Regions from separate parts of the Pseudomonas sp. AG1028 genome, predicted to be linked through region 2. Evidence: predicted binding sites of a transcription regulator. Region 2 holds the regulator's gene; each other region holds the start of a gene.
What was found. The regulator FliA, encoded in region 2, starts transcription of late flagellar genes. The targets are predictions, from matches to a motif close to CTAAAGTTTNNNNNNNNNNNGCCGNTAA.
Positions count from the first base shown of each region.

Region 1 (3,286 bases), on a different contig from region 2:
TCACGCACAACGTCCGGAGGTGGCCTGCGTCGGCGCCAAGCTGCTGTCAGCAGACGGGAAAATCGCTCGGGCCAGCCTGATCCTTGGGCTTGAGGGTCCGGTGGGGCGGCCCTATGTCGGTGAGCCCCTGGATGCGCCTGGTTATATGCAGCGCCTGCAGGTGGTGCAGAACAGCAGCGCCGTTGGGCATGAGTGCCTGCTGGTTGCCAAGGCCGTGTTTCTGCAGTTGGGTGGGCTGAGCGAGGAGGGCATGCCGTGGCGCTATGCAGGTGTCGACCTCTGCCTGAAGGCGCGCCAGGCAGGTTATCTGACCGTGTGGACACCGTTCTCCCAAGTGATGTTTGACCCGGTAGATATCACCCGGGGCACTACCGCCGAGCATGACGCTCTGTATGCAAAATGGCTGCCGGTGCTGGCACGCGATCCCGCCTACAACCCGAACTTCTCACTCTCGCAGCCGGGGGGCTTCAAGCTGGCCGACACGGCGTTGTCATGGCGCCCCCTGTCGTCATGGAAGCCGGTACCCACTGTGCTGGCCCATCCGTCTGACAACTACGGCTCTGGGCACTATCGAGTGATTCAGCCATTTAGCGCCTTGCAACAGGCCGGGTTGATCGATGGCGGGCTATCCCCGGGGCTCATGCATGTGACGGATCTGGAGCGCTACGACCCGGATGTGATCATTTTGCAGAAGCAGATCGGCGATGATCGCTTCGATGCGATGCGTCGTATGCAGGCTTTTTCGCGTGCGTTCAAGGTCTACGAACTCGATGACTACCTGCCTAATCTGCCGGTAAAAAGCGTCCACCGTGCGCAGATGCCCAAGGACATCCTGAAGTCTATGCGTCGCGGCTTGGGGTACGTGGACCGTTTTGTCGTGTCGACGCAGGCCCTGGCCGATGCTTGCAGCGGCTTGCACGATGATATCCGGGTGATCGAGAACTGTTTGCCGCCTGCCTGGTGGAAAGGGCTCGCCGCCAAACGAAACCGTTCGCAGAAACCCAGGGTTGGCTGGGCAGGGGGCATTGGGCACACCGGCGATCTGGAAATGATTGCTGATGTCGTGCTGGCCCTGGCCGATGAAGTCGACTGGGTGTTCATGGGCATGTGCCCCGACAAGCTGCGGCCTGCTGTCAAGGAGGTTCACGAGGGTGTCGATATCAGTGTCTATCCGCGGGCATTGGCAGCGTTGAACCTAGACCTGGCGGTGGCGCCACTGGAGGAAAACCTGTTCAACGAGTGCAAGAGCAATCTGCGCCTGCTGGAGTACGGAGCCTGTGGGTTTGCCGTGGTGTGCAGTGACGTGCGCAGTTACCAGGGAGATCTGCCGGTGACGCGGGTGAAGAACCGTTATCGGGACTGGATAGATGCAATAAGAATGCATGTAGCCGATCTGGACGCGACGGCTCGCGCCGGTGAAGCATTGCACCAGCAGGTGATGCGCGACTGGATGCTCGAGGGTGACAACCTGGTGGCCTGGCAGCGCGCCTGGCTGCCCGACTGAGACGAGGCTTTGGCGCGGTTTTACTGACGGGCTCAAGGATTCGCGGCAGGTGCCGATAAGCTGTTCAGGAAGAGGTTGAAGAATCATGGCTCCTGGGTTGTCAAGGGAGTCGCAAAAAAATTCAACTTCGCTCCTAAAGCTTCGCAGAGTCAGGTCGATAAAGAGTATGAAAGCGAACTCAATGTTGCCTGAGCATTGCAGGCCAGAGTCGCAAGCCCAGGCAAACAGTTAGTGTCCGATGGAGGACAAACATCATGGCTTTGACCGTAAACACCAACATTGCGTCGTTGAACACTCAGCGTAACCTGAACACCTCGTCCAACGCGCTCAATACCTCCCTGCAGCGTCTGTCGACCGGTTCGCGCATCAACAGTGCCAAGGACGATGCGGCTGGCCTGCAAATCGCCAACCGTCTGACCAGCCAGGTCAACGGCCTGAACGTTGCGGTGAAGAACTCCAACGACGGCATCTCCATGGCGCAGACCGCTGAAGGTGCCCTGCAGCAGTCGACCACCATCCTGCAGCGTATGCGTGACCTGTCTCTGCAGTCGGCCAACGGCTCGAACAGCGAAGGCGAGCGTAAGGCACTGAACTCGGAAGTGACCGAGCTCAAGAAGGAACTTAACCGTATCTCCAACACCACCACCTTCGGTGGCAAGAAACTGCTCGATGGTAACTTCGGTACCACCACCTTCCAGGTCGGTAGCGCCGCCAACGAAACCATCAGCGTGAAGATCGACGAAATGAGCACTTCGTCTCTGAAAGGCAAGTACTACGAAGGCTCTGTGGCTGCAGCTACCGGCACCGCCAGCGCTTCGGGCTCGGTCACCGTTTCCGGCACTGTTAACGGTACTGCTTTCTCGGTCAACGTATCGGTTGCCAGTGGCGCCACGGCGAAAGAGTTCAGTCAGTCCGTTGCCACCGCCATCAACGATGCCAACATCGGTGTAGGTGCGTTCGTCGACGATACAGGTAAAACTACCCTGATTTCTGGTCAGAATACTGCCGGCACTGCGAACGCGTTGTCTGCGCTGAGCGTCAGCGGTACTGTGGCAGGCATCACCAACGGTGCATACACCGCTGCAGCGGCTGTAACCGAAACGGAGATGACCAACATCGACGTCAGCACCGTGCAAGGTGCCCAGGAGTCGGTCATCGTTATCGACCAGGCGATCTCGTCGATCGACAAGCAACGTGCCGACCTCGGTGCTGTGCAGAACCGCTTCGAGAACACCATTGGTAACCTGCAGAACATCGCAGAGAACGTTTCGGCAGCACGTGGTCGGATTCAGGATACGGACTTCGCAGCGGAAACTGCGAACCTGACCAAGAACCAGATCCTGCAACAGGCCGGTACTGCGATTCTGTCCCAGGCCAACCAGCTGCCACAGGCAGTACTCAGCCTCCTGCGGTAAGCCAATTGGCTAGGCTGTTCTAAACTCCGGGGGGAAGTGCATAGCGCTTCTCCCCGTTTTGCCTTGCGAGGTAAAAGAAATGGATATCGCAGTAAACAGTTTGTCGCCGGTTCTGACCAAGCCTAATGGTTCGCCTGTGTCAGGTGTCTACGCGGCAGCGGGTGCCTCTTCTGAGGCCGTAAATGACAAGCTTGCTCAACGCCAGGGCAAGGTGTCGACGGAAGATTCTGAGCAGACTCACGAGCAGGTGGACAGCGCGATCACGTCCATCCAGAGTTTCGTCCAGAACATCCAGCGCGACCTGAACTTCAGTGTCGATGATTCAAGTGGCAGGGTTGTGGTCAAAGTGACTGATCGCGCCTCCGGC
Region 1 is NZ_VIVP01000002.1:236,269-239,554, forward strand. It holds gene FB481_RS04075 (glycosyltransferase) at 1-1,504, shown strand, start outside; gene FB481_RS04080 (flagellin) at 1,759-2,919, shown strand; gene FB481_RS04085 (flagellar protein FlaG) at 2,999-3,286, shown strand, end outside.
Region 1: the regulator FliA is predicted to act here: its motif matches at 1,536-1,563, upstream of FB481_RS04080 (flagellin).

Region 2 (3,286 bases):
ATGGTGCGATTGGCCGCACGCTCGGTCATGGTCACCACGTAGTTCAGGCGCTCGGTGGCGTCGGAAATCTGCGAGATTTCCTTGGCGTGGGGCACCCGGGGATCGAGCTGAAAATTGACGATAGCGTTATGCAGCTCACGGGTGAGCTTGCCGACTTCGAGGTAAAGCCCCCGGTCGCGCGCCTTGTTCAATTCATTGATCAGCTGTACGGCTTCGCCAAAGTTTCCTTGCTCGAGGCTGTCGACCAGTTGGCGGGCATTGCTTTTCAGGGTCGACTCGAGGTCAACCTCGTTGGAGTCATCGTGTTCCATAACAACCTCGCGGCAGACATCAGCCGTTAACTCGCTCGAAGATTTTTTCGATCTTTTCCTTGAGCACCTGAGCGGTGAAGGGCTTGACTACGTAGCCATTCACACCGGCTTGTGCGGCCTCGATGATCTGATCGCGCTTGGCTTCCGCCGTCACCATGAGCACCGGCAACTGCTTGAGTCGCTCGTCGGCACGCACGGCGCGCAGCAGATCGATACCGGTCATGCCCGGCATGTTCCAGTCGGTTACCAGAAAATCGAAATTGCCGCTCTGCAGCATGGGCAGCGCGGTTACCCCGTCATCAGCCTCTGCCGTATTGGTGAACCCCAGATCACGCAAGAGGTTCTTGATGATCCGTCGCATCGTCGAGAAATCATCGACGATGAGGATTTTCATGTTCTTGTCCAAGTCGACCTCCGTACAGTCCTAAAACGCCTACACCTTGTGCAGCGCTTATTAATCGTGAAACCGGCCTGGCTGAACGCCGCAAACCATTGCGCTCGGCTTTGCTGCGTTCACTGTGTGCCCCGCCCTGCTGTGCTGCATTTACCACAAGGGCTGGCTCGACCAACTCCAGTCCCTGCACAAATTCCTATGCGCGCCACTCCCCCAACCGCGCCCGTAAGCGCGCGGCACACTGACTATGCAGTTGGCTGACCCGCGATTCACTCACCCCCAGCACCTCGCCGATTTCCTTGAGGTTCAATTCCTCGTCGTAGTACAGCGACAACACCAGCCGCTCACGTTCCGGCAGATTACTGATGGCATCGGCCAATGCAGCCTGGAAACGACTGTCTTCCAGTTCATGCGAAGGCCCGTGATGCAGGGAACTCGTGTCTTCCTGCAGACCGCCGTTATCGCCTTCCTGCAAGAGGTCGTCGAAACTGAACAGGCGGCTGCCCAAAGTGTCGCCAAGAATGCCGTAGTAATCTTCGAGACTCAATTGGAGTTCGGCAGCAACCTCGTGATCTTTAGCGTCACGACCGGTTCTGGCCTCAATTTTTCGTATTGCATCGCTGACCATGCGGCTGTTGCGGTGCACCGAACGCGGCGCCCAGTCGCCCTTGCGTACCTCATCGAGCATGGCGCCGCGGATGCGGATACCGGCAAAGGTCTCGAAACTGGCGCCCTTGCCGGCATCGTACTTACGCGACGCCTCGAGCAGACCGATCATGCCGGCCTGGATCAAGTCGTCGACCTGTACGTTGGCGGGCAGACGGGCCAGCAGGTGGTAGGCGATGCGTTTTACCAGCGGCGCGTGGCGCTCGATCAACTGATGCTGTGAATCTCGTGCTTGTGCCTTGCTGTACATTCGGAGTCCAGAGGCTGTCGTCATACAGCCGTGTCTGCAGTCGGTTGTTGCACCAAGCGCTCCACGAAAAATTCCAGATGGCCACGCGGGTTGGCCGGCAAGGGCCATGCATCGACCTTCTGGGCAATCGCCTTGAACGCCAGCGCGCACTTCGAACGAGGGAACGCCTCATACACCGCACGCTGTTTCTGTACGGCCTTGCGAACCGATTCGTCGTACGGCACCGCGCCCACGTATTGCAGCGCGACGTCCAGGAAACGGTCGGTCACTTTAGTCAGCTTAGCAAAGAGATTGCGGCCTTCCTGGGGGCTGTGCGCCATGTTGGCGAGGACCCGGAAACGGTTCATGCCGTGGTCGCGATTGAGTAGCTTGATCAGCGCGTAGGCATCGGTAATGGACGTCGGTTCGTCGCACACCACCACCAGCACTTCCTGGGCCGCGCGCACGAAGCTGACCACTGAGTCACCAATACCGGCAGCGGTATCGACGATGAGCACGTCAAGGTTCTCGCTGATGTCGCTGAAGGCCTGGATCAGGCCGGCGTGCTGCATGGGCGTAAGCTGCACCATCGCTTGAGTACCGGAGGCGGCGGGCACGATACGAATGCCGCCAGGCCCCTGCAGCACCACATCACGCAGGTCGCACTCGCCGTCGATCACGTCAGCCAGGGTGCGCTTGGCGGTAAGACCAAGCAGCACGTCCACGTTGGCAAGGCCCAGGTCGGCGTCCATGAGCATAACGCGCCGACCAAGGTCGGCCAGTGCCAGCGACAAGTTCACCGACACATTGGTCTTGCCAACGCCGCCTTTGCCGCCAGTCACCGCGATCACCTGTACGGGATGCATACCCATGTTATCTACACACCTTATTCTGACTTCACTGTGGGCCCTGGGGCCATTGTGCGCTGTCGCGGCGAGCACGACCAGCGCGTCACCGTATTCAATCCGTTCAACCGGCCTGTCTGGCAGGGTTCTGATAGAGCCCTGCGAACATATCGGCCATGGTGTCTTCGCTCGGCTCGTCCGGCGCCTGCAGACCGACAGCGCGACTGACCAACTGATGGCTGCGCGGCACGTGTACGTCATCCGGGATGCGCGGGCCATCTGCCAAGTAGGCTACCGGCAGACGATGGCCAATAGCCAGCCCCAATACCTCACCCATGCTGGTAGCCTCATCCAGTTTACTCAGAATGCAGCCCGCCAGCCCACAGCGCTTGTAGCTGTGATAGGCCGCCTTGAGAACCTGCGCCTGGCTAGTGGCGGCCAGCACCAGGTAATTGCGTGCGTTGACGCCGCGGCTGGCCAGCGCCTCAAGCTGCATGCGCAGCGCCGGATCATTGGCGGGCAGGCCAGCGGTGTCGATCAGCACCACACGCTTGCGGGCCAGCGGTACGAGCGCCTGGGTCAGCGACTGACCCGGATCGACCTGGGTCACCGAGACGCCAAGAATCCGGCCCAGGGTCTTTAGCTGTTCCTGAGCGCCGATACGGTAGCTGTCCATGCTCACCAGCGCGATGCTGGCCGCGCCATACTTGAGAACGTAGCGCGCGGCCAGCTTGGCCAGGGTGGTGGTCTTGCCCATGCCGGCGGGGCCGACCAGCGCGATCACGCCGCCCTCTTCCATCGGCTCCTGCTTGGGCGTCTGAATCGAATGGGCAAGGTGCGC
Region 2 is NZ_VIVP01000014.1:45,985-49,270, forward strand. It holds gene FB481_RS21360 (protein phosphatase CheZ) at 1-311, opposite strand, end outside; gene FB481_RS21365 (chemotaxis response regulator CheY) at 331-705, opposite strand; gene fliA (RNA polymerase sigma factor FliA) at 902-1,645, opposite strand; gene fleN (flagellar synthesis regulator FleN) at 1,642-2,472, opposite strand; gene flhF (flagellar biosynthesis protein FlhF) at 2,570-3,286, opposite strand, start outside.

Region 3 (3,286 bases), on a different contig from region 2:
CCAGCAGGTCACCAGCGCGCTCGATGTTGCTGGCACCAGCGCGGGCCTTGCCGAGGGTTTCCTGCATGGACTGCGTGGCCAGGTCGGAGCCGCGCTGCAGATTGGCGATCATCTCCTGGATATTGCCGGTGGACTCCTGGGTTTTCTGCGCCAGGGTGCGCACCTCGGAGGCCACCACTGCGAAGCCTCGACCGTGATCGCCGGCGCGCGCCGCTTCGATGGCCGCGTTGAGGGCCAGCAGGTTGGTCTGGTCGGCGATGCCGCGAATCACGTCGAGCACCGAGGAGATCGAATCGCTCTCGTGCTTGAGGTCACCGATGATGCGCGCAGTGTCATCGGCCTGAGTCGACAGCTCACGAATCACCTCAACGGTGCGCTCGATTTCCTGGCGGCCCTGGGTGGTGCTGAGGTTGACCTGGCGTGACATCTCCGCGGCGTCGTTGGTGCTCTGCGCCACCTCGCGAACCGTGGCGCTCATCTCGTTGATCGCGGTGACCACCAGCTCGGTGCCCTGGCGCTGGCGCTCCAGGCTGTCGCTGGTTTGCAGGGTGACCGCCGAGCACTCCTCGGCGGCGGTGGCCACCTGCGCGGTGGCCGAACCGATTTCCTGGACGATCTGCGTCAACTCCTCGGCCATGGTGTTGAGGTTGCGGGTGATCTCGCCGAACTCGTCGTTGCCGACGTAACCCGAACGGGCCGTCAGGTTACGCTGCGACAGCGCCAACAGCGCACGGTTGGCCTCGCCCACCGCCAGGTTGATATTGCGGATGATCAGGTAGGAAAGCGCAGCCACCACGGCGATGGCCACAAGCACGCTGATGACCGTCATCCACAACATGGCAGAGGCCTTGCTGCGTTCTTGAGCGGCCAACTCGTACACACTGCCCCCCAGCTCATTCTCCACTTCACCCATCAGGTCGATGCGATTGGTAGAGGTCTGGAACCAGTCGGTGGCCTTGACGCCCAGCGGCTGGCCGAGCGGCGTTTCGAAGGCCAGCTTCTGCAGGCGCGCCACTTCCAGGCCGCTGGGTTGCTGCATCTTCTCGTCGAGTTTGCTTACGAACTCAGGCGAGGCGTTGCGGCGGAAGCCTTCCGAATAGGCGGTGAACTCGCCCAGGTTGCGGCTGAAGGTCGACAGCAGGTCAGCATCGAAGCGGTCTTGGTTGAACACTACACCGAGCATGGCGCGTTCGCGGCCGGCGCGCTCCTTCATCTCGATGAACTGGTTGAGCGAGGACAGCGCCCGCGACAATATCGGATCCTTGACCGAACGCTCGACGGCGTGGGTGTAGCCGATCAGCTTGCGAATGATGTCGGTGAAGCGCGCGCCGGATTCACGGTTGTTGATCGCCAGCTTGTCGATCTGTCCACGCATGGCATCCAGGCCGCTCAACGCAGCCAACGCCTCACTCAGCTCGGTATCGATATTGCCCAGCGCGCGTGCATCGGCCAGGGCGGTGTCGGTCTGGCCGCGCATGCGCAGCAGGACGTCTTGCATGTTCTTGCCCTGGCTGCCCAGGAATACGCCACTGGCGCCGCGCTCACGCTGCAATACAGTGATCAGCTGGCTGACCTTTTGCGCGACGACGCTGGCCTCCTGCGTCTGTTCCATCTCCTGCAAGGTCTGGTAGCTGCTGTTGACCTGCAGAGCGGCCAGCCAGAGAAAGCCCAGCAACGGGCAGGCGAGAATCAGCAGGAGCTTGAGGCTCAAGGGGATGTTTCTGAGCACGACGTTTCACCTATTCAATTTACTTCGGCAGTTCTGATTACGAAGCGAAGGGTTGCCTGTTGTCGCACCGTCTGCGCGGCGCGTTGAACAGGGGGACGCATTTGGCATGCGGCACGTTAGGCAATAGACGAGGTACAGAAGGGTAATCGGCGCGCGACATCCAATCTTTAATAAAGTTCGACCCAACTATCGAAACAGGGCAACGAGAGGTTGCAGGCCGCTAAATCGGTTACGCGCCGCTAATCGATCCGCTCTTGTTGCTCCTGGGGCAACAGCGGGTCGACCTCCAGCCACGGCAAACGGCTCTGGGTCCAGATATGCCGGTCGGCAGCGGCGTGTTCGGGGTGATCGAGCGTGGCGATGGTCACGTCCAGGCTGTTCGGGCTAAGGGTGGTGAACAGCGCCAGGTGAGCGCCACAACCCGAACAGAAATAACGCTCGCAGGTCGGCGAAGACGCGAAGCGTGCAGGCTCGCCGCAAGCCCACGTGAAGCTGGCCCGCGGCACGGTGATCCAGGTCACCAGGATGCCGCCAGTGCTGCGCCGGCATACCGAACAGTGACAGTGGGCGATATCGCGCAGCGGCGCACGGAACTGGTAACGCACGGCGCCGCATTGGCAGCCGCCTTGATGCAGATCGCTCATTTCATGCTCCTGAATACGCGCGCGAATCCCTGCTTGCCTGATCGACCGGCACTGGCGAAGATGCCCCCTCACCACCACCGGGGGCTCCCGTGACCGAACTGCTCTTGGCCCTCTGGCCACTGTTTGCGCTGATCGTCGGCGGCTACGTGCTCAGCCGTCGGGGCTTTCCCAACGAAGCCTTCTGGCCAGGCGCCGAACGCCTCAACTACTTCATCCTGTTCCCCGCTCTGCTGTTCAACAGCCTGGCCACCGCACCGCTGGACAACCCACAACTGCCGCGCATGGCCCTGGCCGTGTTGCTCGGCTTGGGCATTGCCTGGCTGGCGCTACTGGTGGTGCGGCGCCTGCGCGGCTGGCCGGCGGCGCGCTTCGGCGCCTTCAGCCAGGGCATTCTGCGTTTCAACACCTACCTGGGCCTGGCTGCCGTGGGCAGCCTGTTCGGCCAGCCGGGCCTAACCCTGGCCGCGTTGATGCTGGCGCTGATGGTGCCGACCGTCAACGTGCTCTCGGTGTGGTCGCTGACCGCCGAGCGCGGCGTCAGTGCGCGCAGTCTGCTGCTGCCGATCATCCGCAACCCGCTGATTCTCGCCTGCCTGGCCGGTGCACTGGTCAACCTGAGCGGCCTGGGCTTGCCCGGCGGCAGCGGTCGACTGCTCAGCCTGCTCGCCGCTGCCAGCCTGCCCCTGGGCCTATTGTGCGTGGGCGCGGCGCTGAAACCCGAGCAGTTGGGCGGCGAGGTACCGGCCCTGGTCTGGAACAGCCTGCTGCGCCTGCTGCTGATGCCGCTACTGGCCCTGGCGGTGGCCGTCGGGCTGCAGTTGCCGGCCATGGAAAGCACCGTACTGGTGCTGTTCTTCGCCCTGCCCACCGCACCGATCGCCTATGTGCTGACCCGTCAGTTGGGCGGTGATGC
Region 3 is NZ_VIVP01000001.1:401,781-405,066, reverse strand. It holds gene FB481_RS01820 (methyl-accepting chemotaxis protein) at 1-1,675, opposite strand, end outside; gene FB481_RS01815 (GFA family protein) at 1,969-2,373, opposite strand; gene FB481_RS01810 (AEC family transporter) at 2,463-3,286, shown strand, end outside.
Region 3: the regulator FliA is predicted to act here: its motif matches at 1,873-1,900, upstream of FB481_RS01820 (methyl-accepting chemotaxis protein).

Region 4 (3,286 bases), on a different contig from region 2:
CAGAGGGGGGCCGGGATCGAATCCTGGAGATCACGCCGCCAGGTGGTGATGACGATCACGCTCAGTAGCGCTCGTCATCCGCTCGGTCATGCATGTCATTGCCTGGGAGGTATCTGCCCCAGGCAAAAGTAACCGCCTTGGACGTGCCTCAGACTACGAAGCGAGTCACCAGCTGGTTCAGATTGATGGCCAACTGGGACATCTCGCCGCAAGCGCTGGCTGTTTGGCTGGCGCCTGCGGCGCTCTGCGAAGCAAGATCACGAATACGCAGAAGGTTCTGATCCACCTCACGCGCAACATGCGATTGCTCTTCAGATGCAGTGGCAATCTGCAGGTTGCGCTCATTGATGTGGGTGATCGCCGTTGCGATTTGATCCAGGGAGCTGCTTGCCTCCTGCGCGATGTCCAGGGATTGGTTGGCCAGGTCACGGCTGGTGCCCATCGCCTGAACAGCGTGTTCGGAATCAGTCTGAATGGCCGCAATCATCTGCTCGATTTCCTGGGTCGACATCTGGGTGCGATGCGCCAATGCCCTGACTTCGTCAGCGACCACTGCGAAGCCGCGCCCCTGTTCGCCAGCACGGGCCGCTTCGATTGCGGCGTTCAAGGCCAGGAGGTTGGTCTGTTCTGCGATACCGCGAATGACTTCCACGACCTTGGAGATATTCTGCGCACGATCCGACAGCCCCTGGATCTGTTCGCTCGTCTGTTCCACGTTGCCGCTCAGGCGCTGGATCGATTTCAGCGTCTGCGACACTCGCTCCAAACCGGCCTCGGTGAAGCCCTGGGTGCGCTTGGATTCTTCTGAGGCTGACTCGGCGTTGCGGGCTACTTCATCCACTGCAGCGCTCATTTCCGTGACGGCCGTCGCGGCCTGATTGACCTCGTCATTCTGCGCGACCATGCCGCGGCTGGAGGCCTCCGTGACCGCCGTCATTTCCTCGGCGGCTGAAGCCAGCTGGGTCGAAGAGTCCGAGATCTGCACGATCGTATGGCGCAGGTTCTGCTGCATCTGCGCGAGCGCCCTGAGCAGCCTGCCTGCTTCGTCGGTTCCGCTTACGTGCACTTCTTTGGACAGGTTGCTGCCTGCGATTCGTTCTGCAACGGTCAGTGCATCGTTTATCGGCGCTGTAATGCTCCTGACCAGCAGGGCTGCAAGAGCAATGGTCAACAGCACCACGGCGATCACTATCGCGATAGTAAGCGCCATACCCGACGAGTAGATTTCAGCTGCGTTTTGACCGGCGTGCTCTGCGCCCTTGTCGTTAAAGTCGGTGAGGTCCTTGATCTGCTCTTCCATCTTGTTTGTCAGCGGTCGGATGCCTGTGCTGACAAGACTCACAGCTGAGGCGATGTCACCAGCCCTCATCATGGGTTCCAACAGGTCCAACTGCTTGGCATAGGCCTCGGCGCTGCCCTTCACTGCGTTAAATAGTGTGCGTTCGGTATCGCTGGCGATAAGCGGCTCGTAGTTTGCGACGGCATCCGTTAAGGCCTTGCGGTACCCGGGAAAGCTTTCGATGGTGCGCTGGATGCTTTTGGGATCAGCCAAGCCACGTTGGGTTTCGAGCCTCAGCCGAAGCGTAGCCGCGTTCATGATCCCGGTTTGGCGCACACTGGCCATCCAGTTCTGTTCAACGTCCATTTCGATATCGCGCAGTTTTCCCATCTGTAGAACGGCGACCACACCGAGCACGAAAACGAGCCCTACGATCAGTGCGAAGAAGAGGGCAGCGCGTGGAGCAAGGTTGAGATTTCTAAGGCTCATGGGAAAGATTCCGGGCGTTGAAGGTGGATGACCTGAGTGAGCTATCGACCTTGCCCAGGGAATATTTAAATATCAGCGTGCGTTTCCGACGGGCTGCTAGGTCACTCGCTAGCAGCTGGATAGCTCGTCCGGCCGGAACATCTTTTTAGTGTTTCAGTAGCTGGTCGAGTGCGTCGGACTTGCCATGGATGGTGAGCGATCAACCAACGTAGCGTTGACTTGATTGAGCCTGTTTTAGATGTCGTATCAGATGGGGAAGGATGTATTCTGCATCGGGGCCTACACCTCGAAGCGTGGCTGACGCGAAGTTACGTTGTCGAGGCAAGCCAACGAAGAACAGTCCCGGTAGCGTCTGAGCCACCCCATTTTTCTGCAGTAGGCGCCCATGCTGATCTCGTACTGGCAGGTTATCTAGAAAGGAAATGTTCGGCTGAAAACCGGTAGCGAAGATCAGGCTGTCGACGGTTTCGTGATGATCGTCTGCCCATATGACCCCATCTGAGGTAAGGCGGGTAAACATAGGCTTGCGCTGCAGCAAGCCAGACCTTATCGCCCGACGATATTTGCCCTGATCAAGCACAGGGGTTCCTTGATCAGTCAGCCAGCGCGTTTTCCCAAAACCGGTCCATTTCAACCATGTATGAAAGTCGACTCCCAGCATCCGCTGAGGGAAAAAGCGTATTTTTTCTCTTGTCGCCAAGGTGGTCACCGCAACGTTCGCAAGCTCGTAAGCGATCTGAACGGCCGAGTTGGCTGCTCCGATCACTACAACTCGTTCGCCATGGAAAGGGTATGTACTGCGATACTGAGCGCTGTGAATTATGCGTCCTTCAAACATGCCAAGGCCTGGGATGTCCGGGACGTACGGTCTGTTGAACCCGCCAGAAGCGACAACCACCGACTTCGCGCAAAGGCTCTCGCCGTTAGCAGTTTGTACTTCGAATCCTTGAGGGTGGGTTCGTACATGCGCCACTCGCGCGCCTTGGCGGATCGGCAGTCGGAAATGTTCTGCGTACCCCTCAAGGTATGCCACCACCTGGTCTCTGGTCGGATAGTTTTTTTGCGGGCCAGGGAAAGGTTGCCCTGGAAGAGCAGAGTACTCAGCTGGTGAAAAGAGCTGCAGGCTTTCGTAGTAATTTCGCCAGTTTCCGCCTGGTGCACCTTGTTCATCGATGATCAAGAATCTCAGGGCATGCTGCTGTAGCAACCGTCCGGCAGCAAGGCCTGCCTGGCCTGCGCCAATGATGATCGCATCGAGTTGCGGTTTTTTAATGTTCATATATGCGTACCTGTACACATAATGGCTTGAGCAAAATGGCCCTTAACTTGGGCAGCAGTGCGGCGCAATTTTCTTGATGTGATCAAGGATGGACTCAAGCCGAGTGATGATTGCAGAACCATTCACTTCGTAGAAAACTTGGCGGCCGCTCTTGGCTGCCCGAACGATGTCAGCCTCCAGCAGTATCTGCAGATGTCGTGAAACCACCGAGCGTTCTTGGGGGAGCCCTGCAGAGATTT
Region 4 is NZ_VIVP01000010.1:169,426-172,711, reverse strand. It holds gene FB481_RS17960 (hypothetical protein) at 1-68, shown strand, start outside; gene FB481_RS17955 (methyl-accepting chemotaxis protein) at 149-1,768, opposite strand; gene FB481_RS17950 (NAD(P)/FAD-dependent oxidoreductase) at 1,968-3,047, opposite strand; gene FB481_RS17945 (helix-turn-helix transcriptional regulator) at 3,090-3,286, opposite strand, start outside.
Region 4: the regulator FliA is predicted to act here: its motif matches at 1,810-1,837, upstream of FB481_RS17955 (methyl-accepting chemotaxis protein).